Bradyrhizobium diazoefficiens: one gene and its partner. The protein of the gene in region 1 interacts with the protein of each later gene in a pairwise test. Links are inferred from orthologs where the notes say so. Each region holds a gene or a part of one and is shown on either strand. Other genes may lie near its edges.

Region 1 (6,904 bases):
CCGCAGGAAGCCTCGATCTTCCGCGGCCTCACCGTCGAGCAGAACATCCGTGCCGTGCTCGAAGTGGTCGAGCCCTCGCGCAAGAAGCGCGAGCAGCAGCTCGATTCGCTGCTCGACGAGTTCAACATCACCCGCCTGCGCAAATCGCCGTCGATCGCGCTGTCAGGCGGCGAGCGCCGCCGCGTCGAGATCGCGCGCGCGCTGGCGACGCGCCCGAACTACATGCTGCTCGACGAGCCGTTCGCCGGCATCGATCCGATCGCGGTCGGCGACATTCAGGACTTGGTTCGCCACCTCACCAATCGCGGCATCGGCGTCCTGATCACCGACCACAATGTCCGCGAGACGCTCGGCCTCACCGATCGCGCCTATATCGTCTATGCCGGTGAAATCCTGACCGAGGGCAGCCCGGACGAGATCGTCGCGGATCCCGACGTTCGGCGGCTTTACTTGGGCGAGGAATTCCGCCTCTAGCCCTTTTTTCCAATCCGTCAAGGCGTGTACATCGGGCCACGACTGAGATAAGCAAGAATCGGACCAATTTTCGGGAACGGTTCTTGTTAGATGGCGCTGACGCAGAGATTAGAGTTCCGGCAATCGCAGTCGCTGGTCATGACGCCGCAGCTGATGCAGGCGATCAAGCTGCTGCAATTGTCCAATCTCGATCTCACGACCTTCGTGGAGGAGGAACTCGAGCGTAATCCCCTGCTGGAGCGGGCCAATGACGAGGCCTCCGGCGGCGAAGCTCCGGCCGAGGGCGGCCAGTTCAGCGACCATGATGACGAGAATTCGGGCAGCCAAAGCGATGATCATGGCGATGAACATGGCGATGGTCATGGCGATAGTGACGGCTTTGGCGGCAGCGGCGAGGCCTTCGAGCCCGGCCAGGAAGAATGGATGAGCAAGGATCTCGGCACCCGCGCCGAGATCGAGCAGACCCTCGACACGGGCCTCGACAACGTCTTCTCCGAGGAGCCGGCCGAGACCGCCGCGCGCAACGCCCAGGACGTCGCGCCGACCACCTACACCGAATGGGGCGGCGGTGCTTCCTCCGACGAGGACTACAATCTCGAGGCTTTCGTCGCCGCGGAGATGACGCTCGGCGATCATCTCGCCGAGCAGCTCTCGGTGGCCTTCACCGGCGCGGCGCAGCGCATGATCGGGCAATACCTGATCGACCTCGTCGACGAAGCCGGCTATCTGCCGCCCGATCTCGGCCAGGCCGCCGAGCGGCTTGGCGCAACGCAAGAGGATGTCGAGGACGTCCTTGCCGTGCTGCAAAAATTCGATCCGCCCGGCGTCTGCGCGCGCAATTTGAGCGAATGCCTGGCGATCCAGCTGCGCGAGCTCGACCGCTACGATCCCGCGATGCAGGCCCTGGTCGAGCATCTCGATCTCCTCGCCAAGCGCGACATCGTGAGCCTGCGCAAGCTCTGCGGCGTCGACGACGAGGACATCGCCGACATGATCGGCGAGATCCGCCGGCTCAATCCCAAGCCCGGCATGAAGTTCGGCTCGGCCCGTTTGCAGACCATGGTGCCCGACGTCTATGTCCGCCCGGGTCCGGACGGCGGCTGGCATGTCGAGCTCAACAGCGACACCTTGCCGCGCGTGCTGGTGAACCAGACCTATTACTCCGAGCTGTCGAAAAAGATCGGCAAGGACGGCGACAAGTCCTATTTCACGGATGCATTGCAGAACGCGACCTGGCTGGTGCGCGCGCTCGACCAGCGCGCCCGCACCATCCTGAAAGTTGCGACCGAGATCGTGCGCCAGCAGGACGGCTTCTTCACCCATGGCGTGGCCCATCTGCGGCCGCTGAATCTGAAGGCGGTTGCCGACGCCATCCAGATGCATGAATCCACGGTGTCGCGCGTCACCGCCAACAAATACATGGCGACAAATCGCGGCACATTCGAGTTGAAATATTTCTTCACGGCGTCGATCGCCTCGGCCGACGGCGGCGAGGCGCACTCCGCCGAAGCCGTGCGTCACCACATCAAGCAGCTGATCGATTCGGAAGAACCCGCGGCGATCCTGTCGGATGATACCATCGTGGAACGCTTGCGCGCCTCGGGAATTGATATTGCCCGCCGCACGGTCGCGAAGTACCGCGAAGCCATGCGCATTCCGTCCTCGGTGCAACGCCGCCGCGACAAGCAGAGCGCTCTTGGTAACGTCCTTTCCACCGCACTGTCCGATCGCTCCCGCAACACCGAGCCGGCCTGATTGCGCTGGTGCGAAATCGCGCTACTCTCACCTCCCCTGTCGCGACCGATCCAAGCACGCGCATGATCCGGAAAAATGTTCGGCGGTTTTCCGGCAAGATCATGCGCAGGGAATGACCTAAGATGCGATGACGCGTCATCGCATCTTGGGCAATCAAACCAAGCGAGGCATCACATGACTCTTCGGATTTCGGGCAAGAGCGTCAGTGTCGGCGAGGCCCTGCGCGGCCGCGTTGCCGACCGGACTGAAGAGGTCCTGCGCAAATATTTCGACGGCAATTATTCCGGCCACATCACGCTGTCCAAGGACGGCTTCGGCTTTCGCACCGACTGTGCGCTGCATCTCGATTCCGGCATTACGCTGGAGGCCGATTCGAACGCGCCGGACGCCTATGCCAGCGCCGACCAGGCGCTCCTGATGATCGAGAAGCGGCTCAAGCGCTACAAGAGCCGGCTCAAGGATCGTTCCGCCCGCAAGGCCCATGTCGCCTCTGCGGCGCTGGCCGCCCTCGATGCCACGGCTTACGTGCTGGAGGCCCCTGGCGAGGGCGAGGACGACGATGAAGTCACCGGCTACAACCCCGTGATCATCGCCGAGGCCACCACCTCGCTGAAGCAGCTTTCGGTCAGCGAAGCCGTCATGGAACTCGACCTCACGGGGGCGCCCTGTCTGGTGTTCCAGCATGGCTCCAGCGGCCGGGTGAACATCATCTACCGCCGCGCCGACGGCAATGTCGGCTGGATCGACCCGCCGAGCGGCAAGGCCGACGGCAAGGCGGGAGGCTAGCCGCGGCCCCGTACAAACCGCGGCCCTTAACAATGACCGGGGCATAGCCGCACGCAGGAGTTGGCACCGGGATTGCGTTGGAGTAGAAGCGCCCCACATCAGGAACGGGCTAAGTGCGCCTCCTGCTTCATGTTATTGACGCCGGCTAGCTTGGTCTATCAAGCTGGCCAATTCGGAACCTGACGGTTTAATTCACCTCGGAAACCTTCCATGCCGATTACCGATCTGGTCGCACCCGAGGCGATTCTCCCGGCATTGAAGGTCAACAGCAAGAAGCAGGCCTTGCAGGAGCTCGCGGCCAGGGCCGCCGAGCTGACCGGGCAGAACGAACGCTCCGTATTCGAGGTGCTGCTCCAGCGCGAGAAGCTCGGCACCACCGCAGTCGGCTATGGCGTCGCCATCCCCCACGGCAAGCTGCCCAAGCTGGAAAAGATCTTCGGCCTGTTCGCACGCCTCGATCGTCCGATCGATTTCGAGGCGATGGACGGCCAGCCGGTCGATCTCGTCTTCCTGCTGCTCGCCCCCGAAGGCGCCGGCGCCGATCACCTCAAGGCGCTCGCCCGCATCGCCCGCCTCCTGCGCGACCAGGACATCGCCAAGAAGCTCCGCGCCTCGCGCGATGCCCAGGCGATCTATTCGGTGCTGGCCCTGCCGCCGGCGACGGCGGCGTAAGCGACCGATCTGCTTTCTCTGAGCGCGTCTTAGAGGGTGCGCGAAAGATAGCGCACCGTCTTGCTGCCATTGTGGATGGTTGCGCTGCCGATTTCAATGAACCCCAGCATCTCGTGAAAAGCGTCCGAGGCCGGGTTCGGCGGCTCCCGATTGACCTCGCAGACAATGCGGTCGTGGCCTGCCTGCGCGGCGCGATCGAGCAGGTCGGAGTAGAGACGTCGAGCGCATCCTCTCCCGCGCGCAGAATGCGCGACGGCAATCCGGTCGATGTAGACGAAGCGGGCATAGCGCGACCGGAACCACAGGAAGTTCGGGCTGTCGTATTGTCCGTCCTGATCGAGCGCGATCAGGAATGCATCGAGATTTCCGATCCTTCTGGCGTAGAAGGCCTGTTCGACGAGATTCCGCAGCCGCTCAAGTTCAAGCCATGAAAGCTCCTGCGCGTGGCTGTTGTTAAGTGCGAGCACAGCTTCCATGAGAGGCTCGCCGCGCGACATGTCTGAGTGGGAAAGCAGGATGGGATCAAGCTTGTTCATCGCGATCGTCTAGCAACGATGAGTTGCGAAAGCAAAACGGGCACGCCTTCACGAAGGCATGCCCGCTTGAATCTCTGTTCGTCGCGCGACGCGCGCGCTTAGTGCACGCTCACCGCTTGCAGCTCGTTGCTCCAGGCGTTGGCGATCGCGGCTTCGCGGCTGTCGGTCAGCATGATCGGCGTGCCGTCGGCAGAGTGGAGCGCGAACAGCTTGAGGCCCGGCGCGATTTTCGGGGCTTCGGGAAACAGGCCCGGCACGTCCTCGGAGCGGATCTGCTTCACATACGCGATGTGACCTTCGCCGAGGGTTGCCAGCGTCTCGGGCGAGACGTTCTTGGCTTCGTATTCGAACGCAACGTGACCTTCACTCATGGTCTCGACTCCTCTCTCGAACTAAGCGGTCGAGTCCGCTACTCGTTCCATTATTCGTGCTCATTGATAGCGATTGTCTTAACGATCCTCTCCGGTTCCGGCCGGGCCAGATCAATCGATAACAACCCGTTTTTCAGATCCGCACCCAGCACCAGCATCCCTTCCGCCAGCACGAAGGTGCGCTGGAAGTGGCGCGCGGCGATGCCGCGATGGATGTATTGCCGGGTCTTGTCGTCCTGCTGCCGCCCGCGAATGACGAGCTGGTTTTCCTCAATGGTTACATCGAGTTGGTCGCGGGTGAATCCGGCGACCGCCAGCGTGATGCGCAACCGCTCGGGCTGGCCATCCGTGCGGTCACACCTCTCGATATTGTAGGGAGGATAACCGTCGGCGCCTTTGACGACGCGATCGAGCACGCGCTCGATCTCATCGAAGCCCAGCAGGAACGGACTGGAAAGGGTGGGAACACGAGACATAGTTTACAAAGTCCTCGCAGAAAGCGACTTTGACATTTCAGGGCCCGAACGGCGCCCCTTGGTCAGCAATATGGTCATATCCCCCTGTCGGTTCAAGGACGTAGCGGGGAGCTGTGGATGGGCCATGCTGGCCCCAGATGCTGCCGGATCGTCGTGGCGGGACAAGTCAGGGCATGCCGAATTGCGGCGTCATTTCTTCAACGAAAACAAGCGCAGTTCTACTGTGCATGGGGTTGTTTTCGGACTTCTTGTCGGTCGGCCCCTCGGAACCGCTCAGGCCTCGATCCGCGCCCGGCCGTCACCACTGAAAAGGTGCAGCTTCGCTCGCACCGCCGCGACCCGGATAGTCTCGCCGATAGCGGGAGCTTCAGTGCCGGGAATCCGCACAATGACCTCGCCGGGCGGCAGCTCGCCCGGCGTGGCGGCGATGCGCTGCTCGTCCTGCGCGCGCGAGCCGTAGACAAAGGTTTCCGCGCCGACGCGCTCTATGGCTTCGACCGTCAGGGGCAGCGCGACGCCGCCGGCCGGCGTCTCGTCGGTGATGACAAAATCTTCCGGGCGGATGCCGAGGATGCCGGCCTCAACAGCGCTGCCGCCGAGCTGCGACTTGATCTCGTCGGGACGTGTCGACATCAGGTTCATCGGCGGAGCGCCGATGAAGGAGGCGACGAAGGTGGTTGCCGGCTTCTCGTAGATCGCAAGCGGATTGCCGACTTGCTCGACCTGGCCGCCATTCATCACGACGAGAATGTCGGCGAGCGTCATTGCTTCCAGCTGGTCGTGGGTGACGTAGATCGAGGTCGTATTGAGCCGGCGCTGCAATTTGCGGATCTCGACCCGCATCGCGATGCGCAGCTTGGCATCCAGGTTCGACAGCGGCTCGTCGAACAGGAACACTTTGGGCTGGCGCACGATGGCGCGGCCCATGGCGACGCGCTGGCGCTGACCGCCCGAGAGCTGGCGCGGCTTGCGCTCCAGCATCGGCGAGAGCTCGAGCACGCGGGCGGCCTCCTCGACGCGGGTCTTGACCTCGGCCTCTTTCATGCCGCGGTTGCGCAGGCCGTAGGCCATGTTGTTGTAGACGCTCATATGTGGATAGAGCGCGTAGTTCTGGAACACCATCGCGATGTCGCGGTCGGCAGGCTCGACCTGGTTGACGACCTTGCCGCCGATGTCGATCTCGCCGCCGGTGACGGTCTCGAGCCCTGCGACCATGCGCAGCAGCGTGGACTTGCCGCAACCGGAGGGGCCGACCAGCACGCAGAACTGGCCGTCGCCGACATCGACGTCGACGCCCTTGATGGCCTCGAAGCCGCCGGTATAGGTCTTGCGGACGTTGCGCAGGGTGACGTTAGCCATAACTCTCTACTTCTCTGTCTCGACCAGGCCGCGCACGAACAATTTCTGCATCGCGACGACGACGAACACCGGCGGCAGCATCGCCAGCACGGCCGTGGCCATCACGATCGGCCATTCGGTCAGCGCATCGGTGGTGGTGATCATCTTGCGGATGCCGACCTGGATGGTCTGCATGTCGTCGCGCGTGGTGATCAGCAGCGGCCAGAGATATTGATTCCAGCCGAGGATGAACAGGATCACGAACAGCGCCGCCATGTTGGTGCGCGACAGCGGCAGCAACGTATCCCAGAAGAAGCGCAAGGGGCCGGCGCCATCGATGCGCGAGGCCTCCAGCAATTCATCCGGCACCGTCATGAAGAACTGGCGGAATAACAGCGTCGCGGTGGCCGACGCGATCAGCGGCAGCGACAGGCCGGCATAGCTGTCGAGCATGTGCAGATCGGCGACGATCTTGTAGGTCGGATAGATGCGCACC
Region 2 (7,377 bases), 1.9 Mb from region 1 along the record:
GAACTTGTCGGTCCAGTCGAGGCCCTTGCGCGTCTTCAGCGTTGCCTTGCCGCTCTCGACCCGGAGCTGCACGCGGTAACCGTCGAACTTGATCTCGTGGCACCAGCCATCGCCGGCCGGCGGGCGCTCGATCGAGGTGCAGAGCTGCGGCGCGACGAAGTCAGGCATCTCCGCGACCTCTTTGGCGGCCGTCGCGCTCGTGGCTTTTTTCTTGGCGGTCTTGCTCTTTGCAGTCTTGCCCTTTGCAGTCGTCGCGCTCTTCAGCGCCGCGCGCGGCGCCGGCTTGATGGTGTGCCCTTTCGTCTCCTCGGCGCGGTTGGACTGCCAGACTGCATCCGCCTTGGCTCCCTTCGCCAGCATGAACGGTTTCGGCGCGCGGCCCTTGCCCTCGGCGATCTGCTCCATCGCACGACCGGAGGCGACCGACTTGTCCTGGTCGAGAATGTCGTTGTCGGCGCCCTCGCGGGCATATTCGTCGCGGTGCTTGATCAGCAGCCAATTGGTGCGCTTTTCGCCGCCGCGATTGCGCATGCGCACCAGCACCCAGCTGCCGTGCAGCTTGTCGCCATGCAGGGTGAACTTGAGATCGCCCTTCTTAAAGCCGCCTTCCGGATCGTCCGATTCCCATGTGCCGCGGTCCCACAGCATCACCGTGCCGCCGCCATACTGGCCTTCCGGAATCGTGCCTTCGAAATCGCCGTAATCGAGCGGGTGGTCCTCGACCTCGACCGCCAGCCGCTTGTCGTGGGGATCGAGCGAGGGCCCCTTCGTCACCGCCCAAGACTTGAAGACGCCGTCGAATTCGAGCCTGAGGTCGTAGTGCAGCCGCGTTGCGTCATGCTTCTGGATCACGAAACGTCGCTGTTCGGACGGCGCCACTGCTGCCTTGCCCGACGGCTCCGGCGTCTTCTCGAAGTCACGCTTCTTTCGGTAAGTGGAGAGTTTTTGCAGCACGACCAGTCCCGCTTCTCTTTCGGCATTCAGCCTATCACGGCAAAAGTCCCGCCCGGAACCAAAACCCCACCGGGCGGTTGGGGTTCCAAAACGCCTTGGAATCACTGGAGAATGGAATGGCCCCGCGCGCCTATTGGAAGGGAACGTTGAAGCTGTCACTGGTCAGCTGCCCGGTCGTGCTCTACCCGGCGACGACGGCGGCCGAGAAGACGCGATTTCACCTGATCAACCGCGAAACAGGCAATCGGCTCAAGCAGCAGATGGTGGATTCCGAGACCGGCGACGTCGTCGAGAGCGACCAGAAGGGCCGCGGCTACGAGCTGCGCAAGGGAAAATACGTCGAGATCGAACCGGAGGAACTCGAAGCCGTCCAGATCGAGAGCAACCACACCATCGACATCGAGAGCTTCGTGCCGAGCGAGGAGATCGACCAGCGCTATCTCAACCATCCCTATTACATCGCGCCCGACGGCAAGGCGGCGGTCGACGCCTTTGCGGTGATCCGCGACGCCATGAAGGACCAGGATCGCGTGGCGCTCGCCAAGATCGTGCTGACCAACCGCGAGCACATCATCGCGATCGAGCCGCTCGGCAAGGGCCTGCTCGGCACTACGCTACGCTTTCCCTACGAGCTGCGCGACGAGACCGAGTTCTTTGACGATATCAAGAGTCCGAAGATCACGAAGGACATGGTCGAGCTCGCCGGCCACATCCTGCACACCAAGGCCGCACATTTCGACCCCAGCAAATTCAAGGACGACTACGAGACCGCGCTGAAGGCGCTGGTGAAGCGGAAGGCCAGCGGCAAGACTATCGAGCTGCCGGCGCGGGAGGAGCGGCCGAGCAACGTCGTCAGCTTGATGGATGCGCTGAAGCAGAGCCTCAAGGGCGGAAAGAAGACCGCGGCGAAATCCCACGCGCGGCGCGCGACCGGGCGACGGCAAGCCGCGAAGAAGGCACACCGCTCGACGGCGCGGCATCGCAAGGCAGGCTAGCGAGCGCCGTCATTCCGGGGGCGCGTCGAAGAGGCGAACCTCAGGTGCGCAATTGCGCACCGGGGATTCTCGATGTTCCGGGTTCGATGCTTCGCATCGCCCCGGAACGACGGCTAATCAATCCCCCACCTTAAGCCGGTACCCGATCCCCGTCTCGGTCAGCACATATTGCGGGCGCTCCGGATCGGCTTCGATCTTCTGGCGGAGCTGGCGAACGTAAACGCGCAGATATTGCGCATCGGTCAATTCGTCCCAGAGCGCCTTGAGCAGGAAGCGATGGGTCAGCACCTTGCCGGCGTGCTGGACCAGCACGCGCAGCAAATCGTACTCCTTCGGCGACAATTTGATGTCGCGCTCGCCAACCTTGACGATACGGCGGACGAGATCGACGGAGAGATCGCCGGCGCGGAACACCGGGCGCTCGCCCTGAACCTGGAGCTGGTGCCGCAGCGCGGCGCGCAGGCGCGCCAAGAGTTCGTCCATGCCGAAGGGCTTCGTGAGGTAATCGTCGGCGCCGAGATCGAGCGCCTGCACCTTGCCGGCCTCGTCGCCGCGGCTCGACAGCACCACGATCGGCACGCCCTCGTTGCGGGCACGGATGGTACGCAGTAGCTCGTGGCCCTGGATGTCGGGCAGGCCGAGATCGAGGATGATCAACGCCGGCTCCTCGGCAAGCTTCTCCAGCGCGATCTTGCCGTTCGACGCGTCGAGGATCTCGTAGCCCTGCGTCGAGAGCCCCAACCGCAGTAATTTGCGGATCGGCGGCTCGTCGTCGATGACCAGAACTTTGATCGGGGCGGCACTCATGCGGCGGTGTCCAATGCGGAGGTCTGTGCCGGAACGGGCAGACGGATGATGAGCACGGCGCCGCTGCGGTCGCTGCGGCTGGCAGCCGAGACCGTGCCGCCCATCGCTTCGACGAAGCCGCGGGAGATAGCAAGCCCGAGCCCGGTGCCGGGCCGGACATGGTCGCCCTTGTGCACCCGATAGAACTTGTCGAACACGCTCTCGAGCTCATCGGGCGGAATGCCGGCGCCTTCGTCGGCGATCTCCAGCACCACCTGATCCCGCTCGCGCCGGCTGCGGATCGAGATCGTGGTGTCGGCGGGTGAATATTTTGCGGCGTTGTCGAGCAGATTGAACAGCACCTGCTCGAACAACACGGCGTCGAGCTGGAGCATCGGCAGGTCGGCGGCCAACACCAGCTCCATCTTGTGGGCGGTCAGGATCTTGCTCGCGCGCCTGAGCGCGCTGCCGACGATCTCGCCGAGATCATGCAGCGCCGTGTTGGGCACGATGGCGCCGGATTCGAGCTTGGTCATGTCGAGCAGATTGGCGATAAAACGGTTGAGCCGCTCGGATTCGTCGATCACGGTGGCGAGCAGATCGTGCTTCTCGGTGTCGGACAACGCACCGGCGAGATCGCGCATGGTCGAGGCCGCACCCAACACCGAGGCGAGGGGCGTCTTCAGGTCGTGCGAGATCGAGGTGAGCAGCGCCGCGCGCAGCCGCTCGGATTCGATGGTGCGCTTGACGCGGTCCATGTCCTCGACCAACAGCACGCGCTCGATCGCGAGCGCGCCCTGGTCGACCAGCGCGTCGAGCAGCCGGCGCTGGTCCGGCGTCAGCAGCGGGCCGGTGCGGTCATTGTCGATCCCGATGACGCCGATCGGGCCGCGCCCCGTGCGCATCGGCAGGAACAGCCGCTTGGCGCCCGGCAAGGTGTCCGAGCCGCGGCCGGCCGGGCGATCGTTGCTCCAGGCCCAGTTTGCCGCGGCAAGGTCGGCCTGGTCGAGCTGGTCCTCCGGCGGATAGCCCGATTTCACCGTGAGCAGGCCGTCGTCCGGCAGCAGCAGCACGACGCGCACCCTCAGCATCAGCGCAATCTGATAGGCCGACGCCCACAACACGTCGTCGAGGGTAGCGGTGCCGGCGAGCTTGCGGCTGAACGCATAGAGCTGCTCGGTGGTCCTGATGCGGCCGATCGCAGTGTCGGCCTGCGTGCGCACGCGCGCCGCGACATTCGAGACAATCATCGCCACTGCCATGAACAGGACGAAGGCGGCGACATTGGTCGGATCAGTGATCGTGAAGGTGTAAATCGGCGGCAGGAAGAAGAAGTTGTAGGACAGCGAGGCAGCGACCGTCGCAAGCAGCGACGGCCACAGGCCGTAACGGACGGCGACAGCTACCACCGCCGTCAGCAGCACGAGATCCACGTTCTCGATGCCGAATCTCGGCTGAATCAGCTCGGCGGCGCCGAGGCCGACCAGAACGATGCCGAGCGCCTTGAGATAAGGCAGCGGATCGAACGGCTCGGATCGGGCGGCGGTCTGCACCGACGTCTTCGCGGGCTCTCCGGACAGCTCATCGCCGGGGATGACGTGAACGCTGATATTGCCGGCACGGCGAACCAGATCGTGCACGACGGATCCGCGCGTCATCTCGAACCAGCGCGAGCGCGTCGACTTGCCGATCACGATCTGGGTGACGTTATTGCCCTGCGCGAAATTGATCACGTCGTCCGCGATGCGGCGGCCGACGGCGGGAATCGTCAGCGCTTCACCGCCGAGCGATTCCGCGAGCCGCAGGGTATCGGCGAGCCGGTCGCGCTCCTCGTCCGAGAGCTGGAGCGAGCGGCGCGTCTCGATCGAGATCGCGGTGAACGGCGCATGCAGCCGGTCGGCCAGCCGCTTGGTGTAGCGAACAAGGCCAGCTGCGCGCGGATCCTCGCTGACGCAGACCAGGATGCGCTCGCCCGCGGCCCAGGGACCGGGAATCGCGTTCGCCTGCATGTGGGTGAGCAGCTGCTCGTCGACCCGCTCGGCCGTGCGCCGCAGCGCCAGCTCGCGCAGGGCGGTCAGATTGCCCGGCGAGAAATAATGCTCCAGCGCCCGCTCGGCCTGCTTGGGGACGTAGACCTTGCCTTCCTTGAGCCTCTGGATCAGATCGTCGGGCGTGAGGTCGATCAGCTCGATGGCCTCGGCGCGATCGAAAATCGAGTCCGGCACCGTCTCGCGCACCCGCACATGGGTGATCTGGGCGACGATGTCGTTGAGGCTCTCGATGTGCTGGATATTGACAGCGGTGTAGACGTCGATGCCGTGGGAGAGCAGCTCCTCGACGTCGAGATAACGCTTGGGATGGCGGCTGCCGGCCGTATTGGTGTGGGCGAGCTCGTCGACCACCGCGATCTGCGGCCGCCGCGCGATCACAGCGTCGAGGTCCATCTCCTCGATGATCTGGCCGCGATGGTCGAGCCTCTTGCGCGGTATTGCTTCGAGCCCATTCACCAGCGCCTCGGTTTCGGCGCGGCCATGGGTTTCCACGAAACCGACCACGACATCGATTCCGGCCTTGCGCCTGGCATGGGCGCTCTGCAGCATCTCATAGGTCTTGCCGACGCCGGGGGCGGCACCGACGAAGATCTTCAGCTTGCCGCTCGCGCTCTCCTCCCGGCGCGCGGCTTCCAGCAGCGCCTCGGGAGACGGACGTTGTTCGGGATCGCGGCGCTGTTGAACCATCAGGCCAATATAACCATCCGGGCGCAGCGAGCCTAGACCGCTACTTCGCGGCGGCGCGATCGAGTGCGAGGTTCAATGCCAGCACGTTAACCCGCGGTTCGCCAAGCAGTCCAAGCAGACGGCCCTGGGTGTTGGAAGCCACGAGCTGCTTGACCCGATCGTCCGACAGATTCCGCGCCTTGGCCACCCGCGGCACCTGAAATTCCGCCGCTTCCAACGAGATGTCCGGGTCGAGGCCGCTAGCCGAGGTCGTAACCAGGTCGACGGGCACGGCGGCGCTCGGATTTTCCGCCTTCAGCTTGTTCACGTCCCCCTTCAGCCGGTCGGCCAGCGCCTTGCTGGTCGGGCCGAGATTGGAGCCGCCGGAGTTGGCGGCGTTGTAGGGCGCGGACACCGTCTTGGTCGGATCATTCGGGTCGGGCGCCAAGGTCGCCGAGGGGCGGCCGTGGAAGTATCGCTGGGTTTTGAACTCCTGCCCGATCAGGGCGGAGCCGATCACCCTGCCGTCCTTCTCGATCAGGCTGCCTTGCGCTTTGGCGGGAAAGATCGCGCCGGCGATGGCGGTCATCACGAGCGGATAGGCCAGGCCCGTGATGGCCGTGAGGACCAGCAAGAGGACGATGGCGGGGCGGATTTCTCTGAGCATGTGTTTCTCCAATTTCTCCCGTCATTGCGAGGAGCGAAGCGACGAAGCAATATCCAGGCTGCTAATCGCGGAGACATTCCTGGATTGCCTCGCTTCGCTCGCAATGACCGGCGTTAGGCGAGATGCAGGGCAACGACGACGAGGTCGATCGCCTTGATACCGATGAAGGGAATGACGATGCCGCCGAGCCCGTAGATCAGGAGGTTGCGGCGGAGCAACGCGCCGGCCCCGACCGCGCGGTAGGCAACACCCTTCAGCGCCAGCGGGATCAGCGCGATGATGATCAGCGCATTGAAGATGATCGCCGACAGGATGGCACTCTGCGGGCTCGACAGGTTCATGACGTTGAGCACGTTGAGCTGCGGATAGAACGCCACGAACATCGCCGGGATGATCGCAAAATATTTCGCGACGTCGTTGGCGATCGAGAAGGTCGTCAGCGCACCGCGCGTCATCAGCAGCTGCTTGCCGATCTCGACCACCTCGATCAGCTTGGTCGGGTTGGAATCGAGGTCGACCATGTTGCCGGCTTCGCGCGCGGCCTGGGTGCCGGTGTTCATGGCGACACCGACGTCGGCCTGGGCGAGCGCCGGCGCGTCGTTGGTGCCGTCGCCGCACATGGCAACGAGCTTGCCCTTGGCCTGCTCCTCGCGGATCAGCTTGAGCTTGTCCTCGGGGGTTGCCTGCGCCAAGAAGTCGTCGACGCCGGCTTCCGCTGCGATCGCCGCGGCGGTCATCGGGTTGTCGCCGGTGATCATGACGGTGCGGATGCCCATGCGGCGCAGCTCGGTAAAGCGCTCGCGGATGCCGCCCTTGACGATGTCCTTGAGCTGGATGACGCCGAGCAGCTTGCCGTCCTTGGCGACCGCCAGCGGCGTGCCGCCGGCTTTCGCAATCTCGTCGGCAATGGTCTGGATCTCGCGGCCGATCTCGGGCAGCCCAGCGGGCTGGATGGCGCGCGCCGTATTGCCGGAGGCAATGGCCAGCGGCGCGCCGCCCCCGACATAGTTCAGCATGGCATCGACCGCCCCCTTGCGCACCGACGAGCCGCCGGCATCGACGCCGCTCATGCGGGTCTGAGCCGTGAACGGGATGAAGGTGGCCCCCAACTCGGCCATGTCGCGGCCGCGGATGCCGTATTTCTCTTTCGCCAGCACGACGATGGAACGGCCTTCCGGAGTCTCGTCGGCGAGCGAGGCGAGCTGGGCTGCGTCCGCCAGTTCCTGCTCGGTGACGCCGCGCACGGGGCGGAACGCCG

The links.
Region 2: the proteins of ptsN (region 1) and JJB99_RS09755 interact in binary tests that used the Escherichia coli proteins (3 or more experiments, as listed by UniProt). The link is inferred for Bradyrhizobium diazoefficiens from one-to-one orthologs.

The regions. Positions count from the first base shown.
Region 1 is NZ_CP067100.1:108,502-115,405, reverse strand. The notes cover bases 2,139-4,956. They hold ptsN (PTS IIA-like nitrogen regulatory protein PtsN), read left to right. Parts: upstream 2,139-3,225; coding sequence 3,226-3,687; downstream 3,688-4,956. Other genes in these bases: JJB99_RS00475 (Hsp20 family protein), read right to left, coding at 4,645-4,956; JJB99_RS00480 (DUF1150 family protein), read right to left, coding at 4,322-4,594; JJB99_RS00485 (GNAT family N-acetyltransferase), read right to left, coding at 3,717-4,184; hpf (ribosome hibernation-promoting factor, HPF/YfiA family), read left to right, coding at 2,404-3,015; rpoN (RNA polymerase factor sigma-54), read left to right, coding at 2,139-2,229. Outside these bases: lptB (LPS export ABC transporter ATP-binding protein), read left to right, coding at 1-474; more of rpoN, read left to right, coding at 565-2,138; more of JJB99_RS00475, read right to left, coding at 4,957-5,070; JJB99_RS00470 (sn-glycerol-3-phosphate import ATP-binding protein UgpC), read right to left, coding at 5,344-6,429; sn-glycerol-3-phosphate ABC transporter permease UgpE, read right to left, coding at 6,436-6,904. UniProt on the Escherichia coli protein: Seems to have a role in regulating nitrogen assimilation.
Region 2 is NZ_CP067100.1:2,051,878-2,059,254, reverse strand. Bases 2,553-5,843 are described here. They hold JJB99_RS09755 (sensor histidine kinase), read right to left. Parts: upstream 5,474-5,843; coding sequence 2,753-5,473; downstream 2,553-2,752. Other genes in these bases: JJB99_RS09750 (K(+)-transporting ATPase subunit C), read right to left, coding at 5,514-5,843; JJB99_RS09760 (response regulator), read right to left, coding at 2,553-2,756. In the rest of the region: ligD (DNA ligase D), read right to left, coding at 1-954; JJB99_RS09765 (Ku protein), read left to right, coding at 1,071-1,949; more of JJB99_RS09760, read right to left, coding at 2,067-2,552; more of JJB99_RS09750, read right to left, coding at 5,844-6,119; potassium-transporting ATPase subunit KdpB, read right to left, coding at 6,233-7,377. UniProt on the Escherichia coli protein: Member of the two-component regulatory system KdpD/KdpE involved in the regulation of the kdp operon. KdpD may function as a membrane-associated protein kinase that phosphorylates KdpE in response to environmental signals.